One region of the Enterobacter sp. K510 genome, then DNA from elsewhere that is predicted to be linked to it. Evidence: predicted binding sites of a transcription regulator. Region 1 holds the regulator's gene; the other holds the start of a gene.
What was found. Region 1 encodes Fur, which represses iron uptake genes when iron is present. Its sites were predicted from a motif close to ATAATAATGAGAACNACTATCAA; they were not measured.
Positions count from the first base shown of each region.

Region 1 (10,748 bases):
AACTTCAGCAACTGGTATCGCAACTGGTGCAGTTCGAGAAACTGCTGGAAAACGATGCGCCGATGCAGGAGGTGCTGCCGTCGCTCTATCGCCAGCATCAGCAGCGTTATGAAGGCTATACGCTGCGCCAGCTGTGTCAGGAGATGCACGATCTCTATGCGCGTAACAACGTCAAACAGCTGCAAAAAGAGATGTTCCGAAAAGATCACTTCCCGCCGGTGAAGATGAATCCGCAGGCGGCAAACTACGCCTATATCCGTGGCGAAGTGGAGCTGGTGACGCTGCGCGATGCCGAGGGGCGGATCGCCGCGGAAGGGGCGCTCCCCTACCCGCCGGGGGTGCTGTGCGTGGTGCCTGGCGAGATCTGGGGCGGCGCGGTGCTGCGTTACTTCGCCGCGCTGGAAGAAGGCATCAATCTGCTGCCTGGCTTTGCGCCGGAACTCCAGGGTGTCTACATCAAAGAGATCGACGGACGTAAACAGGTGTGGTGCTACGTCATTAAGCCGCAAACCGCTGAACCGGCGCTGTTGAAAGGGGAAACATTATGAGCAAATCCAACAAGATGGGCGTTGTGCCGCTCACCATTCTGACGATGGTCAATATGATGGGCTCCGGCATTATTATGCTGCCCACCAAGCTTGCGGAAGTGGGCACCATCTCGATTATCTCCTGGCTGGTGACGGCAGTCGGCTCCACGGCGCTGGCGTGGGCGTTCGCCAAATGCGGGATGTTCAGCCGCAAGTCCGGGGGAATGGGCGGTTACGCGGAGTACGCTTTCGGCAAGTCCGGCAACTTTATGGCGAACTACACCTATGGCGTATCGCTGCTGATTGCTAACGTCGCCATCGCTATTTCCGCCGTCGGCTACGGCAGCGAACTGCTCGGCGCCACGCTCAGCCCGGTGCAGATCGGTATCGCCACCATTTGCGTACTGTGGATCTGCACGGTGGCGAACTTTGGCGGCGCGCGCATTACCGGGCAGCTCAGCAGTATCACCATCTGGGGAGTGATCATTCCGGTGATCGGTCTGTCGGTGATCGGCTGGTTCTGGTTCAGCCCGGAGATGTACGCTCAGTCCTGGAACCCGCATCAGGTGCCGTTCTTTGATGCCGTGGGGTCGTCCATTGCCATGACGCTGTGGGCTTTTCTGGGGCTGGAATCCGCCTGCGCTAATACCGAGGTGGTGGAAAACCCGGAGCGCAACGTGCCCATCGCGGTGATGGGCGGCACCCTGGGGGCGGCGGTAATTTATGTCGTCTCCACCAACGTCATCGCGGGAATTGTGCCGAATATGGATCTGGCAAACTCCACTGCCCCGTTCGGGCTGGCTTTTTCGCAGATGTTCACGCCCGGCGTCGGGAAAGTGATCATGGGGCTGATGGTGATGTCCTGCTGCGGTTCGCTGCTTGGCTGGCAGTTCACTATCGCGCAGGTGTTCAAATCTTCCGCTGATGAAGGCTATTTCCCGAAAATCTTCTCGAAGGTGAGTAAAGCGGATGCGCCGGTAAAAGGAATGCTGACCATTGTCATTATTCAGAGTGGACTGTCGCTGATGACCATCAGCCCGTCGCTGAACAAACAGTTCAACGTGCTGGTGAATCTGGCGGTGGTGACCAACATCATTCCGTATATTCTGTCGATGGCGGCACTGGTGATCATTCAGAAGGTGGCGAAGGTGGATCCGCGTAAAGCGAAGGCCGCTAACGTGGTGGCGCTGATGGGCGCGCTCTACAGCTTCTATGCGCTCTACTCCTCCGGGCCGGAAGCGATGCTGTATGGCGCGATCGTGACCTTTATGGGCTGGACGCTGTACGGGCTGGTGTCGCCGCGCTTTGAGCTCAAAGATAAGCACGGCTGAAAAAAAGCCTCCCGGTAAAGGGAGGCTTTGGTGTTGTTCGCCCGGCGGCGCAGGCTTGCCGGGCCTACGGGATGTCGTCGTAATTATGTAGGCCGGGTAAGGCGAAGCCGCCACCCGGCAACAAGATCACGCGTTTTTCAGCCATGTAGGCCGGGTAAGCGCAGCGCCACCCGGCAACAGGATCACGCGTTTTTCAGAACTTCGCTGACAATCTCTACCGCTTCTTTCTCGATCAGCTTACGGTGCTCTTCACCGAGGAAGCTTTCGCAGTAAATCTTGTACGCATCTTCCGTACCGGACGGACGCGCCGCAAACCAGCCGTTTTCGGTCATCACTTTCAGCCCGCCGATGGACGCGCCGTTACCCGGCGCCGCGGTCAGACGCGCAGTGATCGGATCGCCTGCCAGGGTGTCGGCGCTGACCATTTCCGGCGACAGCTTCGACAATGCCGCTTTTTGCGCTGAAGAGGCAGACGCCTGTAAACGGTTGTAGCTCGGCGCACCAAAGCGCGCGGCCAGCTCGTCATAATGCTGCTGCGGGTTTTTACCCGTTACCGCGGTGATTTCCGCCGCCAGCAGGCACATGATGATGCCGTCTTTATCCGTCGACCACGGCGTGCCGTCGAAGCGCAGGAAGGACGCGCCCGCGCTCTCTTCGCCGCCGAAGCCGAAGCTGCCGTCGTACAGACCATCCACGAACCACTTAAAGCCCACCGGCACTTCCACCAGCTTACGGCCCAGCGCGTCCACCACGCGGTCGATCATCGCCGAAGAGACCAGGGTTTTACCGACGGCAACATCCTGGCCCCACTGCGGGCGATGCTGGAACAGGTAGTTGATGGCGACAGCAAGATAATGGTTCGGGTTCATCAGGCCAGCAGGCGTGACGATACCGTGACGGTCATAGTCCGGGTCATTGGCAAACGCCAGATCGAACTTATCGCGCAGGGCCAGCAAGCCCGCCATCGCGCACTCAGAGGAGCAGTCCATACGGATCGCGCCGTCTTTATCAAGGTGCATAAAGCGGAAGGTCTGATCGACCTGATCGTTCACGATGGTCAGGTTCAGATTGTAGTGGCTGGCGATGCGTTTCCAGTATTCGATACCGGAGCCGCCCAGCGGATCGACGCCCAGCGTCAGGCCCGCTTTCTGGATCGCCGCCATATCCACGATCTCCGCCAGCCCTTCGATAAACGGCTGCACCAGATCCTGTTCTTTAATATGACCGGACGCCATCGCCGCATCCAGCGACAGGCGCTTCACGTCTTTCAGGCCATCGGCCAGCAGCTGGTTGGCGCGATCTTCCACCACTTTGGTGACGTTGGTATCGGCCGGGCCACCGTTAGGCGGATTGTATTTGATGCCGCCATCTTCCGGCGGGTTGTGCGACGGGGTGATGACGATGCCGTCGGCCTGAGCGCCACCCTTTTTGTTATGCTCCAGGATCGCATTGGATACGGCAGGCGTCGGCGTATAGCCGTTATTTTCCTGCACCACCACGTCCACGCCGTTGGCTGCCAGCACTTCCAGCACGGAGTTAAACGCAGGCTCTGACAGCGCGTGGGTATCTTTACCCACATAGCAGGGACCGGTAATGCCGTTTTTCGCGCGGTTTTCCGCAATCGCCTGGGCGATAGCCAGAATGTGCGGCTCGTTAAAGCTGTGACGGGCAGCGCTGCCACGGTGGCCTGATGTGCCGAATTTGACCGCATGTTCTGCATGACCCACTTCCGGTTTCAGCACATAGTACTGAGAGGTAAGTTGGGCGACGTTAATCAGATCGCTCTGCTGTGCAGGTTGTCCTGCACGGGGGTGGTTAGCCATTGCCTGGTCCTTCTTATGCAAGGATTAAATTGTGCCGCAAACCTTTTCGATCAATTCCGCCGGGAACTGCATCGACTGCATGATGTGTTCGATCATGCCGCATTTACGGCCCGTATTAGTGTTAGTGATCACCCAGTAAGGTGTGCCTGGCACTTCTTTGGGTTTGGTCTGGTTTCCGCTTTGCAGCAGCGTCTTCGCATCTGCTGCAAAGTAGACGCGCGTACGGCCATGTAATGACTCGGTGGCGTCGGCGAAACCTTTTGCATCCAGTGAATACAGTGTAGACAGCACCAGCATAAAACGATTAACCGCGCGCTTCTGATCGGCATATTCGTCAGAGAGCAGCAGTTCACGCATGGCGCGGACTTTATCTTTTACCGGGTTGGAGACGACATCAGGGGCAGGGCTGACAGCGGCAGCCGGCGCGGCTTTGGTCACAGGGGCCGCAGACTGCGCGGCGGCTGAAAACTTCAGCATGCGCCTTAAAATGTCGGATGCACTCTCGCCAATGTGTTTCGTGTGGCTGGCAATGTAGGTATAGAGTTCATCATCAACTTCGATCGTTTTCATCTTAATCCAGTGAGGTCACTTTTCTGAATACAAGTCATTGAGATTATAGGGGCAAATCTCAACAGCGGATAGCGGCCAGGCTTTTCTGACGCAAAAGTCAGATAAAGATGATCCCTTGCAGCCGGGCGGCAGAATGGTCAACATGATACCCTAACCTGAGAGAGCGAAAAAAAGAACTTTGCCATGAAATTGAATGCCCGCGCGCAAACTGCACAACAATCGCACAACAATTCTCCCATCGTCCTTGTTCACGGCCTGTTTGGCAGCCTGGATAACCTCGGGATCTTAGCCCGCGATCTGATTAGCGACCACGACGTGGTACAGGTGGATATGCGCAACCACGGTCTTTCCCCGCGTTCGCCGGAGATGACCTACCCGGCGATGGCGCAGGATCTGCTGGATACCCTTGACGAATCAGGGATCGAAAAAGCCACCTTTATTGGTCACTCCATGGGCGGTAAAGCGGTGATGGCGCTGACCGCGCTGGCCCCCGAACGCATCGACAGGCTGGTGGCGATTGATATTGCCCCGGTGGATTACCAGGTGCGCCGCCACGACGAGATTTTTACCGCTATCAATGCGGTGACACAGGCGCAGGTGAGTACCCGCCAGCAGGCCGCCGCCGTGATGCGCGAACATCTGGATGAAGAAGGCGTGATCCAGTTTCTGCTTAAATCCTGGGCCGACGGCGGGTGGCGCTTTAACGTGCCGGTACTCTGGGACCAGTATGAGAACATCATCGGCTGGACAACCGTCCCTGCCTTCGATAAACCAGCCCTGTTTATTCGCGGCGGCAATTCCTCTTACGTGACCGATGCGTACCGTAATGCGCTGCTGGCGCAATTCCCGCAGGCGCGGGCGCATGTGGTCGCCGGTGCCGGGCACTGGGTGCATGCGGAAAAACCCGATGCCGTACTGCGGGCGATCCGTCGCTATCTTGCTGATAATGCCAGTTGATTAAAAACCCGGCGACCGAGCGCCGCGACGCGCCCGGTCGTTGGCGTGCCCCTCTCCCTGATGTATGATGGCGCGCTAATTGCGCAGGGCCTCCACCAGGCAGCTTGTTTTTCCCCCGACGTCACTCAAAATCATGGCTAAAGAACAAACGGACCGCACGACACTCGATCTGTTCGCGAATGATCGTCGCCCAGGACGACCGAAAACGAATCCGCATTCGCGTGACGAACAGTTGCGCATTAATAAGCGGAATCAGCTGAAACGCGATAAGGTTCGTGGACTCAAACGCGTCGAGCTAAAACTGAACGCGGACGCCGTCGAAGCCTTAAATGAACTGGCCGAGGATCGTGACATCAGCCGTAGCGAGCTGATTGAGGAGCTTTTAATGGCCCAGCTCGCGCTGCTGCGCGGCCAGGGGATAGTCTGAAAATCCCGCTAAATATCACTTTCATGTAGCACAGAGTGCAGTCTGAGGCGTTTGCAGTTTCCGCGTCCTTCTCTGTTCTGCTATGATTGCCCTTATCCGTGGGCATTGCGCCACCACCATATCATTAAGTTTCAAGAGGTTATTTTACTCATGGCAATCACAGGCATTTTTTTCGGCAGCGACACGGGTAATACCGAAAATATCGCGAAAATGATCCAAAAGCAGCTTGGTAAAGATGTTGCGGACGTGCATGACATCGCCAAAAGCAGCAAAGAAGATCTCGAAGGTTACGATATTCTGCTGCTGGGCATCCCGACCTGGTACTATGGTGAAGCGCAGTGCGACTGGGACGATTTCTTCCCGACGCTGGAAGAGGTCGATTTTAACGGCAAATTAGTCGCCCTGTTCGGCTGTGGCGACCAGGAAGACTACGCGGAATATTTCTGCGATGCGCTGGGCACCATCCGCGACATCATTGAGCCGCGCGGCGCGACTATCGTCGGTCACTGGCCGACCGCGGGCTACCATTTCGAAGCCTCCAAAGGTCTGGCGGACGACGACCACTTCGTCGGTCTGGCCATTGATGAAGACCGCCAGCCGGAACTGACCGCTGAGCGCGTGGAAAAATGGGTGAAGCAGATTTCTGAAGAACTTCATTTAGATGAGATCATCAACGCCTGATTTTTGTGCGGCGTAACCTGTTGGCTGCGCCGCATTAATAGATATAACCAATCAAAATAATTGCTACAATTTTTTAACTTTCGCACGCATACCTGTACAATATCCCCTGATTGAACGTGATTGCTTACGGGTTTGTTAGTGACACCACGTTTTATACGCATACTTTGCTTGAGGACTTGCAGTTTTCATTTAGGCATGGCAGTTCTATAATGAGACGCATTAACTCAACGTCATTCTCATTAACTTCCATTTTGGAAGTGAATCGTTTAGCTACAGGACAGATTCCGCATGACTGACAATAACACCGCACTAAAGAAGGCTGGCCTGAAAGTCACGCTTCCTCGGTTAAAGATCCTTGAGGTACTCCAGGGACCTGACAACCACCATGTCAGTGCGGAAGATTTATACAAACGACTGATCGACATGGGCGAAGAGATTGGCCTGGCGACGGTCTACCGCGTGCTTAACCAGTTCGATGACGCCGGTATTGTGACCCGTCATAATTTCGAAGGCGGTAAATCTGTTTTTGAACTGACGCAGCAGCATCACCACGATCACCTGATCTGCCTCGACTGCGGCAAAGTGATTGAATTCAGCGATGATTCTATTGAATTACGTCAGCGTGAAATCGCCGCTCAGCACGGGATCCGCCTGACCAACCACAGCCTTTACCTCTACGGCCACTGCGCTGAAGGCGATTGCCGCGAAAACGACACCGCACACGATATTCGCAAATAACGTTGCTGCACATTGCCCGACGGCGCAAGCTTGCCGGGCCTGCGTTATATTGTAGGCCGGGTAAGCGTCAGCGCCACCCGGCAACCCCGCCAGAATTAAATCTCAATCACCGCACGGCCACGGATCTGCCCGTTCAGCAGTTTTTCCGCCACGTCAATGGCATCGCTCAGCGGATAAGTGGCACTCAGTTTTTCCAGCGCCGCAGGCGTTAAATACTGACAGGCTTTCTCCCAGATCGCCGGACGTTTTTCGCTGCTCACCATCACGCTGTCGATACCGCGCAGCGTAACGCCGCGCAGAATGAAAGGCGCCACTGTCGCCGGGAGATCCATACCCTGCGCCATGCCGCACGCCGCGACTATGCCGTCATAACGGACACTGGCGCAGACGTTGCTCAGCGTATGGCTGCCGACGGTATCGATCGCCGCCGCCCAGCGCTCTTTCTGTAACGGTTTACCCGGCGCGCTCAGCTCATCACGGTTGATAATGTCGCTGGCCCCCAGCTGTTCGCGCATCCATCCGGCTTCCTGCGGACGGCCGGTCGACGCCACCACCTGATAGCCCATGGCAGAAAGAATGATCACCGCGCAGCTGCCCACGCCGCCGCCCGCGCCGGTCACCAGCACCGGGCCGTCTTCAGGCTTCACGCCGTGATCCAGCACCGCCTGCACGCACAGCATGGCGGTAAAGCCCGCCGTACCGATAGCCATCACCTGTTTTGCATCCGCGCCGGACGGCATTTTCGTCAGCCATTCGCTTTTGACCCGCGCCTTGCCTGCCAGTCCGCCCCAGTGACGTTCGCCCACGCCCCAGCCGGTCAGCAGCACGCGGTCGCCCACGGCAAACGCCGCGCTGTCGCTGGCGGTTACGGTCCCGGCGAAATCAATACCCGGCACCATAGGGAACTGGCGCACAATCGGGCCGCGACCGGTAATAGCCAGCGCATCTTTATAGTTAATGGAGGAGTATTCCACCGCGACGGTGACGTCACCTTCCGGCAACGCCTGCTCGTCCAGCTCCACCAGGGATGCCGAATACTGTCCTTCCGCTTTATCAATCTGAATGGCTTTAAACATGATGACCTCATTACATTAATCAAACTTGCCAGTCGCGACGGCCTTTGCGGGCCGATCGTCTACAATTACCAGCGACGTTAATACCCCCAGGCGCTGACGGCAAGCTTTATCAATCCGTTAGCTTAGAAATTAATTAATTATTAATTTATGAGTTAAGACTATTCTTAGATTGATGGGGTGATAATCATCCGATACATTTACCCTCCCTGCGGCTAAGTGGAAGCTTACGTTGTGAAAAATAAATTAATACTCACCAATTTATTAACAAATCACTATGCAGATCATTGTTAATAACTGGAAAGTTGAGCCGTCGTTAAACGGTCTGGTACACCGGGAAACGGGGGAGATCCGCCGCCTTGGTGAATTCCATTTTATTATGCTCGAAACGCTGGTTAATCATGCCGGGGAGGTGGTGTCGCGTGATTTTCTGATGAGCGAAGTATGGAAAAACCGCGTCGTCGGAAATAACAGCCTGCTGACCGCTGTCTATGCTCTGCGGGTAGCGCTGGGGGACGACGGCCGGGTACAGGAGATCATCAAAACCATCCCGAAAAAAGGCTATCTGCTGAATAAAGACTTTGTCGTCCTGCTGCCGGATGAGCCGCTCTCTGCGTCCCAGCCCCTGACTCAGCCCGATCCTGAACCGGTTGCCGACGTGACGGATGCCCCGCCCGCCAGCGCGCCTGCGCCGCGCAATAAACACCGCCTGATTGTCCTGGCGGCGCTGTTGCTGCTGCTTGGCTGCGGGCTTATCTGGCTGATTTACCCCGGGGGTCAGAATTCTGCGCCGCTTGCCACTTCCCGTCTGTCGATTAAAGAAGAGCTGTCGCCGCAAAATGACAAAATTAAATTATTTCGACTGCACCGCACGGGGGTGAATACATCAGGCGCGGTATTGTCGTCGCATATTGCGGAGTCGCTGGAAGGCATCAATATGCTGCTTACGGCGCATAAGGCAACGCTGACGATTTATTATTACGGGGCGGTACAAAAAATGTCGGTGATCCTGCTGGTGCAAAATCAGTGCGGTAAAGAATATCAGTTGTTAATGGAAATTCGCAGCTGGCAACAGGATGTTAAAAAACTGGGTCAATTAATTCACAAGGAAACGGAGCGCACGCTTAATGAAATGCCTGCCTGTTCGTAATGTTATCGCGGGTCTGCTGCTCGCCGGTATCGCCGGTAGCCTTCAGGCCGCGCCCGTTATTGCCCGCACCCAGGTCGGGATTTACGATCTGGCAACGGCTGAACACGCGGTTTATAACCTGACCACCGCCCCCGCGGAGCGGGGAGCGCGCCTGGTCCTGACCCGGCCAGGGGATGAGGCTTTTGCCCTGCAGATGCAGCTGATCGCCTGTACCGCCCCCGGCGGCGAGCAGAGCGGCGAATCGTTTTTACGTCTGCAGAATGCTCATGTCACCGGCACGGACGCCACGCTGTTCCCGGTGCTGGGCTTTATCAATGATAACGATCTGCAAAGTGTGAGCGTGCCGCTGGGCGACGCTCGCCAGCTGCTGTTTAATCAGGACAGCGCCACCATGTTGATCACCGAAAAAGGCCTGCTGCAACCTGACGGGCAGCCCTGCCCGAAACGTTAATCCAGCAGGCTGCGCACCGTCAGCTTCGACAGATTCGCCTGGCCATTAATCGCCTGCGCCAGCACCTCATAATTATGGCTGGCCGCATCCAGGGTTCCCGCCAGCCGCGCGGAGGCCTCCACCGCACTCTGCGACTGCGCAAAACGCGACATATCGTCAATACGCTGGCGGACTTTCTCCTGCTGGAGCGCCAGCTGCTGACGCTGTGCGCTTACCTGACTGAGCGTCTCCTGCACCACGCGCTGCGCCTGCTGTCCGCTGGCGAGCGCGGCGGCAAGGGTTTCCGTCTGCGCCGGATGCGCCGCCACCGCAATGGCGATTTTCTGCCCCGCCCCTTCCCGCTGCACGGCGAAGCTGTTTTGCAGCTGCGCCCAGTGCTGCTCACTGGCAGTAAAGCCCTCCTGTCCTTTCAGGGGCTGCACGCCGACGCGGCGTAATGCGGTGCTGATTTTCGTCGCCCGCTGCCCGGCATCGCCGTCGCCGTTAATATTTAGCCCGGACAGCAGGGTTTTCCGCCCGTGCTGTACGCTGAACAGCAGTTTCTGCGGGCCATCCGCCGCCAGCGCCTGGCTCAGCTGCGGCGCATGAAAGCGCACCTGCGCCTGCCCCTGTAGCACCGGTTGCAGTTCCCGGTCCACCGCGCCGCCGGTCAGCGCCAGACGACCGTCGAGCAGCGACTGCACGGTCGCGGGATCCCGCTGCCCGCCGTGGCGATAATCCACCAGCGCGCGCTCCAGTTGCCCCAGCCAGTGATCCGCCTGCTGTAACGTGGTGAGCTGATCGTTAAGCTGTACGCTGTAGCGCTGCGGACGGGTGGCGATGAGCGGCGACGCCGGGTAGTCGCCAGACGGCGCTTTATCGCTGACGGGCGCGGTGCGCACGACGTCCGGCTGACGAACGGCAGACGTCAGTCCGCCGGTACGGGTATGCGTTGAAGTTTGTAAACCAACCTGCATGATGATCCTGGGCGTGGAATTCGTTAAATAACGCTAAAAAGGTTCAGCTCACTCACTTTCGAGT
Region 1 covers NZ_JBNRLQ010000011.1:9,713-20,460, reverse strand. The annotation lists gene speF (ornithine decarboxylase SpeF) at 1-548, shown strand, start outside; gene potE (putrescine-ornithine antiporter) at 545-1,858, shown strand; gene pgm (phosphoglucomutase (alpha-D-glucose-1,6-bisphosphate-dependent)) at 2,041-3,681, opposite strand; gene seqA (replication initiation negative regulator SeqA) at 3,706-4,251, opposite strand; gene ybfF (esterase) at 4,435-5,208, shown strand; gene ybfE (LexA regulated protein) at 5,342-5,635, shown strand; gene fldA (flavodoxin FldA) at 5,786-6,316, shown strand; gene fur (ferric iron uptake transcriptional regulator) at 6,605-7,054, shown strand; gene acuI (acrylyl-CoA reductase (NADPH)) at 7,150-8,130, opposite strand; gene ACQUTD_RS17985 (winged helix-turn-helix domain-containing protein) at 8,405-9,277, shown strand; gene ACQUTD_RS17980 (hypothetical protein) at 9,255-9,728, shown strand; gene ACQUTD_RS17975 (flagellar hook-associated protein) at 9,725-10,684, opposite strand; gene flgL (flagellar hook-associated protein FlgL) at 10,708-10,748, opposite strand, start outside.

Region 2 (10,748 bases), on a different contig from region 1:
TTTTTAGCCAGCCGCGCGGCTATCTTTGAAGGGGATTTATCAGCGTAGCAGCATAACAAATTTCTTCCTGATGCTGGGGCTATCTGCGTTGATGATAAAAAAATCAATTCCCGCGCGATTAAGAAGCAGGTTGCTGGAAGTTTGTCTAAACGCGCTAATTTATTGAAAAAGTTGATTGACGCTGAGTGAGGATTTCCCTACATTAGCGCCGTCCCAGCAACAACGGGATGACAATATGGTGAGGTGTCCGAGTGGCTGAAGGAGCACGCCTGGAAAGTGTGTATACGGCAACGTATCGAGGGTTCGAATCCCTCCCTCACCGCCATATTCAGGATGAGAGCCTGTACGCAAGTACGGGCTTTTTTCTTTTGTAGTTCCCGGAGAGGGAGGGATGAGAACCCCCGACTGAGGGTTCGACAAATGCGCCTGCGCATCTGGACAGCTGACGAGCCTGCGAGGAAGCTGCCCGCAGGGCGAGCGCAGCGAGTCAATCCCTCCCTCACCGCCATATTTAAAGAAAAGCTCGTACTCACGTACGGGCTTTTTTTTGCGTGTATATACCCGCAGGTAATAAAACTATAGTGATTAACAGCAATCGCTCACTGCTTAACCGAACGCACCGGCAGGCATAAAATTTGCTTGACCGATTTAACCCGAATCCCTATAGTAGCGCCCCGTTGCCCCCTGCGGGAAGGCAGCAAAACAATATGGTGAGGTGTCCGAGTGGCTGAAGGAGCACGCCTGGAAAGTGTGTATACGGCAACGTATCGAGGGTTCGAATCCCTCCCTCACCGCCATATTCAAGATGAGAGCCTGTACGCAAGTACGGGCTTTTTTCTTTTGTAGTCCCCGAAGAGGGAGGGATGAGAACCCCCCGACTGAGGGTTCGACAAATGCGCCTGCGCATTTGGACAGCTGACGAGCCTGCGAGGAAGCTGCCCGCAGGGCGAGCGCAGCGAGTCAATCCCTCCCTCACCGCCATATTTAAAGAAGAGCTCGTACTTACGTACGGGCTTTTTTTTCGTCCTTATTCTGCCCTACAAAAACCAAAGCCCGGTATCCCGGGCTTTGTCATCAAAAAACTGTCTTAATAGTACGCTTTCAGCGTGCGCTGGCAGAGGGCCGAGCGGACGCAGTCTTCTGTCGTGAAGCGGACTATGCCTACCATTTCATCTTCCTCAAAACGTGCCAGCGCGTCGCTCAGGCCGGACTTAACGCCCGACGGCAAATCGCACTGCGTCACATCACCGTTAACGATGACGGTCACGTTCTCCCCGAGGCGCGTCAAAAACATTTTCATTTGCGCAGCGGTCACGTTCTGAGCCTCGTCAAGAATGACGACCGCATTTTCAAATGTACGTCCGCGCATATAGGCGAACGGCGCGATTTCTACCTTGCCGATTTCTGGTCGCAGGCAGTATTGCATAAAGGACGCCCCAAGACGTTTCAGCAGCACATCGTAGACGGGCCGGAAATAGGGAGCGAACTTCTCCGAGATGTCGCCGGGTAAGAAGCCAAGATCTTCATCGGCTTGCAGGACCGGCCGGGTGACGATAATCCTCTCCACGTCCTTATGAATGAGGGCCTCCGCCGCTTTCGCTGCGCTAATCCAGGTTTTTCCGCAGCCCGCTTCACCGGTAGCGAAAATAAGGGACTTGCTCTCAATAGCATTCAGGTAGTGCGCCTGAGCTTCATTACGCGCGGCAATTGGCGAACTATCACGGCAGTCCCGGGCCATGCCAATTGATTCTACGCCACTCATCTGCACAAGCGAGGTGACCGATTCTTCTTCACGCTGTTTATGACTGCGCGAATCCCGTCTCAGCACACGTTTTGCTTCACGACGAGCTTTGATCACTGCTTTTTGTCTTCCCATGGATAGCACCTTGAGTTGTTGGTTTACATCACACGCGTCAACAGCGACGCGATTATGCGCACGAACGTCTGAGGTTTGGCTTCCTTGTAAGCCATTGCTTGCTTTTGGACATGACGCCGCAGAACGACCAGTTAAGACATCTGCCGCATCGGATACATCAGGGATTTCAGAGGGGATGGAAAATAAAGCGGTGAGGAAGTCATTGCCGGTAGAGGATCTACCGCACCGGGATTTGCGGGATGATTTGCTGTTATGTCCGGTACAGGACCTTACCATTCGCGATCTCCATAGTGAAAGGACTCATCACTGCCGGGAACACTGGCTGCTTTCCTTACCTTTCAATTTAGCACAAGTGCAACATTGAGATTACTTTTTTATAACTTCAACCAGCGCTTCCGTGACTAAGAGCATCTGACATTTATATTACAGAAATATAACAATGAGTTGCTCATACTAAAAAATGATAGTGCTGCGGCGATCCGTAACAAAGGAACCCTGCCGCGGCCGACAGGGTTGGCAGCGTCAGGCTTCCAGCAAGCCTTGCGCCAGATAATGATTGGCGTCTGGCACCCCCGGCAGCGCAAAGAAATAACCGCCGCCGATGGGCTTGATATACTCCTCCAGCGCTTCGCCATTGAGCCGCTTCTGCACCGTCAGGAATCCTTCTTCCAGATCGTGCTGATAGCAGACGAACAGCAGCCCCATATCCAGTTGGCCGGAATTAGTCACCCCCAGCGAATAGCTATAGCCCCGGCGCATCATCAGGCTGGACCGGGTCTCCGGCGTGCGCGGATTGGCCAGCCGGATATGGCTGTCGAGAGCGATCACATCGCCATCCGGATCGCGGCTGTAGTCCGGCACGTCGTGCTCATGCTGCATACCGAGCGGCGCGCCGCTGTGCTTGTCACGGCCAAAAATCGTCTGCTGCTCTTTCAGCGGCGTACGGTCCCAGAATTCCACATGGAACTGGATGATGCGCACCGCCTGATAGCTGCCGCCAGCGGTCCAGGCAGGTTCATCCTGACTGGCCTGCACCCACACCACCTCCTTCATCAGCGCGTCATTTTTGCTGTCCGGGTTGGCGGTGCCATCTTTGAAGCCGAGAAGATTGATCGGCGTCTCCTTGCCTTTACTGCGTGCTGCGTGTGCGGAAATGAAGCCTTCCCGTTTCCAGCGCACGCTGAGCAAGTCCGGCGTGTACTTGATGATGTCGCGCAGGGCGTGGATCACGGTGTCGGCGGTGTTGGCGCAGATTTGCAGCAGCACATCGCCATGGCACAGCGCCGCATCCAGCGAGTCATTCGGAAAGCGTGTCATTTTTTGCAGTTTGCGCGGCGCATGGGCGGCCAGCCCGAAGCGCTCGTCGAACAGCGATTTGCCGAGCGACACCGTAATGGTCAGATTATCCGGGGCGATGAATTCCCCGAGAATACCGGAATCCGTCGGCGGCAGACGCGGGTTCGGCGTGTCCGGCGCCGGACCGCCGGTGGTCAAAAAGGCGATGCGCTGCGTCAGCAGACGAAACAGCCGCTGCAAATCGGCTTTATCGCTGGCCAGCACGTCAAAGGCGACCAGCATCATCGACGCCTGTTGCGGCGTCAGAATGCCCGCCTGATGCGCGCCATAAAAAGGCTGGGTTTCCATGCGCGCATCCGGCGATACCGTACCCGGCGCGCTCTGCGGTTTGGCCGCATGCGCCGGGCAGCCGCCGGTCAGTGCCAGCGCGCCGCCAAGCGCGCCCATACTTTTCAGTAAACGGCGGCGCGACGGCTCGCTCACGCCGTAATCTTCGTCGTGGTTCATTTCTGCTTAATCCAGCCCGAGCACACCGCGCAACTGCGCCAGATCTTCCGCCAGCGTGGTGATCGGCCCTTTCAGCGCGTTACGATCGGCATCGGTCAGCTTGTCATAGGTTTCAAAACCATCTTTGGTGCGATATTTCGCGAGGATGGTATCGACCTTTTTAAAGTTCTCATCCACTTTAGCCAGTAGTTCGCTGTTGCCCTTTTGCAGTTGCGGACGCAGCAGGTCAACAATCTTTTGCGCGCCATCGACGTTGGCCTGGAAGTCCCACAGGTCGGTATGGCTGTAGCGATCTTCTTCACCGCTGATTTTGCTCGCCGCCACTTCTTCGATCAGGCCCGCCGCGCCGCCCACCACTTTTGACGGCGGGAACGCCAGTTCGCTGATGCGTTTTTGCAGCTCCAGCACGTCGCTGTTGAGCTGATCGGCGTACTGCTCCATGCCTTTGGTGGAATTATCGCCAAAGAGCGCTTTTTCCAGACGGTGGAAACCGGTGAATTTCGGATCGGCGGCTTTCTGCTCGTAGTCATCTTCACGGGCATCGATGCTGCCATCCAGATCCGAGAACAGCTCGGCAATAGGTTCGATGCGCTCGTAATGCTGGCGCGTCGGCGCGTACAGGGATTTCGCTTTTTCAATGTCACCGGCTTTGACCGCATCGGTAAAAGCTTTGGTGCCGGCAACCAGACCGTCCATCTCTTTGGTGACATAGGTTTTATAGTTGGTAATCGCCCCGCTCAGGCTGAGCAGGCCGTTGCCCTGCTCAGCATCGCCGGTGGCCTTACCTTTAACGATCAGCTTGCCTTTCGGGTTGGTCAGCAGGCCACAGGTCATGTCGTATTCGCCAGGCTGTAAGTTGGCGGTCAGTTTCTGGCTGAAGCCTGGGGCGATATTTTCCCGCTCCTCCACCACCATCACGCCTTTGAGGATCTCCCACTCCAGCGCTTTCTGGCTGTGGTTAAGGATCACAAACTGGGTTTTACCGGCGTTTACCGTGAGTGTCATCGGCTCACACTGTTTATCGTTTACCGTGACTTTGACCTGGGGAACATCCGCAGCCTGCGCAGCAAATGCACAGGACAGCAGCGTGGCGATACCCGCCTGTAACGCTGTACGACGAAAATGAAGTGCCATGACCTTTCCCTTAAATAGTATGTTGTAACTAGTTGAGCAAGTTTAAAATAATTACGGCGCCATGCGCGATGGCTGCGTGCCGGTACGGGGGGGCAGCGCAAACAGCACCAGCGCCGGGATCAGATAGATAAACCATACCGCCACTTCGCTGACGCTCGGCGCTTCCTGATAACCAAAAATCCCTTCCAGCAGCGTACCGAACAGCGTATGGGTGCTGAGCGTGTTGCTCATATCGAAAGCCACGTCCTGGAAGTGGTTCCACAGCCCGGCCTCATGAAATGCGCGGATCGCCCCTGCCGACAGCCCGGCGGCCACCAGCAAAATAAACAGGCTGGTCCATTTGAAAAACGCCGCCATATTCAGGCGAACGCCGCCCCAGTAGAGTAAAAAACCGAGCACCACAGCCGTTGCGAGGCCTGCCAGCGCGCCGATCGGCGGCCAGATCCCCACATCCTGCTGGAATGCCGCCAGCAGGAAAAACACCGATTCCAGCCCTTCACGCGCAACGGCAAAGAACACCATCATCACCAGCGCCCAGCCGTGACGGTTCCCCTTCTGCAATGCGGCATCCACCGCCTGCTCCAGCTGCACCCTGACGTTACGCGACACTTTACGCATCCAGAACACCATCCAGGTGAGGATCACCACGGCGATCACCGCCACTATGCCTTCGAACAGCTCCTGCTCTTTTTGCGGAAACTCGCCGGTGGTTTCGTTGATGATAATGCCCAGCGCCAGACAGAGCGCGGCGGCGAGAAAAACGCCAATCCACATTACGCCAAACAAGCGCGCGCGTTGGGTGCGCTTCAGGTAGCTGGCGATCAGGCTGACAATCAGCGCGGCTTCAAGCCCCTCGCGTAACATAATGAGAAACGGGACAAACATGTGGAAAACCCTTAAACGTTATTGACTGTCAACTGATGCAAAGAAAAGTAAAATTTCAATGATAGTGATTATCATTACGGCAAGAGGAAAGACAAGTAAAATCTGATTTGAATAATCACAGAATGTAAATGCTTTGCAGGGTAAGGATCAGGAAGCAGAAAAGCGTGGAAAGGTGACGAAGTAAAAGCCCGGCAGCGCAGCGCTGCCGGGTCACGGGAGGTCACAAATTACAATTAACGGATGCCCTGCGCGGGTGCGCCAGGTTTGGAGTGGTAATGCGCATCCGCTTCCGCGAAGCGTTGCTGCATTGCAGCGGATGGCGCTTTGCCCAGCAGACTGAACACCACAATACCGATACTGCCGAAAATAAAGCCCGGAATGATTTCATACAGGCCGAACAGTTCGAAGTGCTTCCAGACGATCACCGTCACCGCGCCGATCACCATACCCGCCAGCGCGCCGTTACGGGTCATGCGTGACCACAGTACCGAGAACAGCACCACCGGACCAAAGGCCGCGCCGAAGCCCGCCCAGGCATAGCTCACCAGGCCCAGCACGCGGTTTTCCGGATTCGCCGCCAGCGCAATGGCCACCAGCGCGACTACCAGCACCATCACGCGCCCAACCCATACCAGTTCAGTCTGGCTGGCGTTTTTACGCAGAAACGCTTTGTACAGATCTTCGGTAATAGCGCTGGAGCACACCAGCAGCTGACAGCTGAGGGTAGACATCACCGCCGCCAGAATAGCCGACAGCAGAATGCCCGCGATCCACGGGTTAAAGAGGATCTGCGCCAGTTCAATAAATACGCGCTCGGCGTTCTGGTTTACTGCGCCCGCCAGCGACGGGTTGTTATTAAAGTAGGCAATACCGAAGAAACCTACCGCCACGGCACCGGCCAGACAGAAGATCATCCATGCCATGCTGATACGGCGGGCATGAACAATGGTGTGATGGGAATCGGCGGCCATAAAACGCGCCAGAATATGCGGCTGTCCGAAATAGCCCAGACCCCAGCCCATCAGCGAGATGATCGCCACCAGGTTCAGCCCTTTCAGCATATCAACGTTTTCAATGCTTTTTTGTTTGATCACTTCCAGCGAATCGCCAAAACCGCCCACGGAGATAATTACAATCACCGGCGTGAGGATCAGCGCGAAAATCATCAGGCTCGCCTGCACGGTATCAGTCCAGCTTACCGCGAGGAATCCACCGATAAAGGTATAGATGATGGTGGCCGCCGCCCCCGCCCAGAGTGCGGTTTCGTAGCTCATGCCGAAAGTGCTTTCAAACAGACGCGCGCCTGCCACAATGCCTGATGCACAATAGATGGTGAAGAACAGCAGGATCACCAGCGCGGAAATAATACGCAGGACGCGGCTTTTATCTTCAAAACGGCCAGTGAAATAATCCGGCAGCGTCAGGGCATTATTGTTGGCTTCGGTGTGCACGCGCAGACGCCCGGCCACCAGCTTCCAGTTGATCCATGCGCCCAGCGTCAGGCCGATGGCGATCCAGCTTTCGGAGATCCCGGAAATAAAAATCGCCCCGGGCAGCCCCATCAGCAGCCAGCCGCTCATGTCGGACGCCCCTGCGGAAAGTGCAGTCACGAAAGGACCAAGACTACGCCCGCCCAGAATATAATCGTCAAAGTTTTTGGTTGAACGCCAGGCGACAAACCCGATCAGGATCATGCCAAAGATATAAATTAAAAACGTCACCATCATTGGTGTGCTAACTGCCATGAAAAGATCTCCAGATTTATTCGTCGGCAAATAAAATGCTTGCCGCGGGCACCTTCTCCGGAACGTGGAAAAAGCGTCATTGTTTTATGGGGCGACCGTATCCTGCCGGAAGCGTTTCTGAACCACAATCGATTTAACACACCATTCACATCAATTTCATCCCTGTTTTTTGCCTTTTTATTGCCAGGTTGCACTCGCTCACGCTTTTAAAGGTTGCACCTTGAAAAAGTGTTAAGCGCCGCATGTTTTAAGGCGTGAGACGGCGACGCAAGGTCGTTAAATAGCATTACCCTTCATTAACAATTAAGCCATTTATTAGCTTGCTGGCGAGGTCACAATTAACATGGTTGCACAAAGTTGCAACATAGTGGATATTTCAGGTTAACCAATACGGTATGACATCAGAATAAAGGGAGTCACGCACATGGGCGCCACCACCATGGGGGTTAAGCTGGACGATGCAACGCGCGAAAGAATTAAAACTGCCGCCTCACGTATCGATCGTACCCCGCACTGGCTGATCAAACAGGCCATTTTTAATTACCTTGAAAAGCTGGAAACCGAGGGTACGCCAGCGGAGTTTGCTGCGCCTTTTAACGCGGAAACTGCGGAAGCGGAAGAGATTAGTGAAGCCACGGAAGAACCGCATCAGCCCTTCCTGGAATTTGCCGGAAACATTCTGCCGCAGTCGGTGACCCGCGCCACCATTACGGCTGCGTATCGCCGCCCGGAAACCGATGCCGTACCTATGCTGCTTGAACAGGCGCGCCTGCCTGAGCCGGTCGCGAGCGCCGCCCATTCGCTGGCTTATCAACTGGCGGAAAAACTGCGTAACCAGAAAACCGCCAGCGGCCGCGCCGGTATGGTGCAAAGCCTGTTGCAGGAGTTTTCCCTTTCTTCCCAGGAAGGCGTGGCGCTGATGTGCCTGGCGGAAGCGCTGCTGCGTATTCCGGATAAAGCCACGCGCGATGCGCTGATCCGCGACAAGATCAGCAACGGTAACTGGCAGTCGCACATTGGCCGCAGCCCGTCGCTGTTCGTCAATGCCGCCACCTGGGGCCTGCTGTTTACCGGACGTCTGGTGTCCACCCATAATGAAGCCAGCCTCTCCCGCTCCCTTAACCGCATCATCGGCAAGAGCGGCGAGCCGCTGATCCGTAAAGGCGTGGATATGGCGATGCGCCTGATGGGTGAACAGTTCGTTACCGGGGAAACCATCTCCGAAGCGCTGGCTAATGCCCGCAAGCTGGAAGATAAAGGCTTCCGCTACTCCTACGATATGCTGGGCGAAGCGGCGCTGACCGCGGCTGACGCCCAGGCCTATATGGTTTCTTACCAGCAGGCGATCCACGCCATTGGCAAGGCCTCTAATGGTCGCGGGATCTATGAAGGGCCGGGGATTTCCATCAAGCTGTCGGCATTGCATCCGCGCTACAGCCGCGCCCAGTACGATCGCGTAATGGAAGAACTTTACCCGCGTCTGAAGTCGCTCACCCTGCTGGCGCGCCAGTACGATATCGGCATTAACATTGATGCTGAAGAAGCCGACCGCCTGGAGATCTCCCTCGACCTGCTGGAAAAACTCTGCTTCGAGCCGGAGCTGGCAGGCTGGAACGGCATCGGCTTTGTGATCCAGGCGTACATGAAGCGCTGCCCGTTTGTGATTGATTATCTGATTGACCTTGCTGGTCGCAGCCGCCGTCGCCTGATGATCCGCCTGGTGAAGGGCGCGTACTGGGACAGCGAAATCAAGCGCGCGCAGATGGAAGGTCTGGAGGGTTATCCGGTATATACCCGTAAGGTGTACACCGATGTGTCTTACCTCGCCTGCGCGAAGAAATTGCTCGGCGTGCCGAACCTGATCTACCCGCAGTTCGCCACCCATAACGCCCACACGCTGGCGGCGATCTATCAGCTTGCCGGTCAGAACTACTATCCGGGTCAGTATGAGTTCCAGTGCCTGCACGGCATGGGCGAACCGCTGTACGAGCAGGTGGTGGGTAAAGTGGCCGACGGCAAACTCAATCGCCCCTGCCGTATTTATGCCCCGGTCGGCACCCATGAAACCCTGCTGGCCTATCTGGTGCGTCGTCTGCTGGAAAACGGCGCGAACACCTCCTTTGTTAACCGCATCGCGGATACCACCCTGCCGCTGGATGAGCTGGTGGCCGATCCGGTGAAGGCCGTGGAAAAACTCGCCGCCCAGGAAGGCCAGGTGGGGCTGCCGCATCCGAAGATCCCGCTGCCGCGCGAGCTGTACGCCAATGGCCGCGTCAACTCTGCCGGGCTGGATCTGGCCAATGAACACCGTCTGGCGTCCCTCTCCTCTGCCCTGCTTAACAGCGCCCAGCAACAATGGCAGGCGCTGCCGGTGCTGGAGCAGCCCTGTGAGACGGGCGAACTGACGCCGGTCATTAACCCTGCCGAGCCGAAAGATATTGTCGGCTATACCCGCGAAGCCACCGCCGCCGAAGTGGAGCGCGCGCTGGCAAGCGCGGTGGATCAGGCGCCAATCTGGTTCGCCACCCCGCCGCAGGAGCGCGCGGCGATCCTCGAACGCGCCGCCATGCTGATGGAAGGCCAGATGCAGCAGCTGATCGGCATTCTGGTGCGTGAAGCGGGCAAAACCTTCAGCAACGCCATCGCCGAGGTGCGCGAGGCGGTGGACTTCCTGCATTACTATGCGGATCAGGTGCGCCACGATTTTGATAACGAAACCCATCGCCCGCTGGGTCCGGTGGTCTGTATCAGCCCGTGGAACTTCCCGCTGGCCATTTTCACCGGCCAGATCGCCGCCGCGCTGGCGGCAGGCAACTGCGTGCTGGCAAAACCGGCTGAGCAGACGCCGCTGATCGCCGCGGCCGGTGTGGCGATTTTACTGGAAGCGGGCGTGCCGCCGGGCGTGGTGCAGCTGCTGCCGGGGCGCGGGGAAACGGTTGGCGCGCAGCTGACCGCCGACAGCCGTGTGCGCGGCGTGATGTTTACCGGCTCCACGGAAGTGGCGTCGCTGCTGCAACGCACCATCGCCACCAGACTGGATCCGCAGGGACGCCCGATGCCGCTGATCGCCGAAACGGGCGGCATGAACGCCATGATCGTCGACTCTTCCGCACTCACCGAACAGGTGGTGGTGGACGTGCTGGCATCCGCTTTTGACAGCGCGGGCCAGCGCTGCTCGGCGCTGCGCGTGCTCTGCCTACAGGACGACATTGCCGATCACACCCTGACCATGCTGCGCGGCGCAATGGCGGAGTGCCGCATGGGTAATCCGGAGCGTCTCTCCACCGACGTTGGCCCGGTGATCG
Region 2 covers NZ_JBNRLQ010000004.1:89,693-100,440, reverse strand. The annotation lists tRNA gene ACQUTD_RS08260 (tRNA-Ser) at 238-325, shown strand; RNA gene ACQUTD_RS08255 (RtT sRNA) at 371-508, shown strand; tRNA gene ACQUTD_RS08250 (tRNA-Ser) at 710-797, shown strand; RNA gene ACQUTD_RS08245 (RtT sRNA) at 843-981, shown strand; gene phoH (phosphate starvation-inducible protein PhoH) at 1,088-1,876, opposite strand; gene efeB (iron uptake transporter deferrochelatase/peroxidase subunit) at 2,399-3,679, opposite strand; gene efeO (iron uptake system protein EfeO) at 3,686-4,813, opposite strand; gene efeU (iron uptake transporter permease EfeU) at 4,865-5,698, opposite strand; gene putP (sodium/proline symporter PutP) at 5,932-7,443, opposite strand; gene putA (trifunctional transcriptional regulator/proline dehydrogenase/L-glutamate gamma-semialdehyde dehydrogenase) at 7,868-10,748, shown strand, end outside.
Region 2: a site for Fur is predicted at 5,757-5,779, ahead of efeU (iron uptake transporter permease EfeU). Genes of this name have one in related genera too.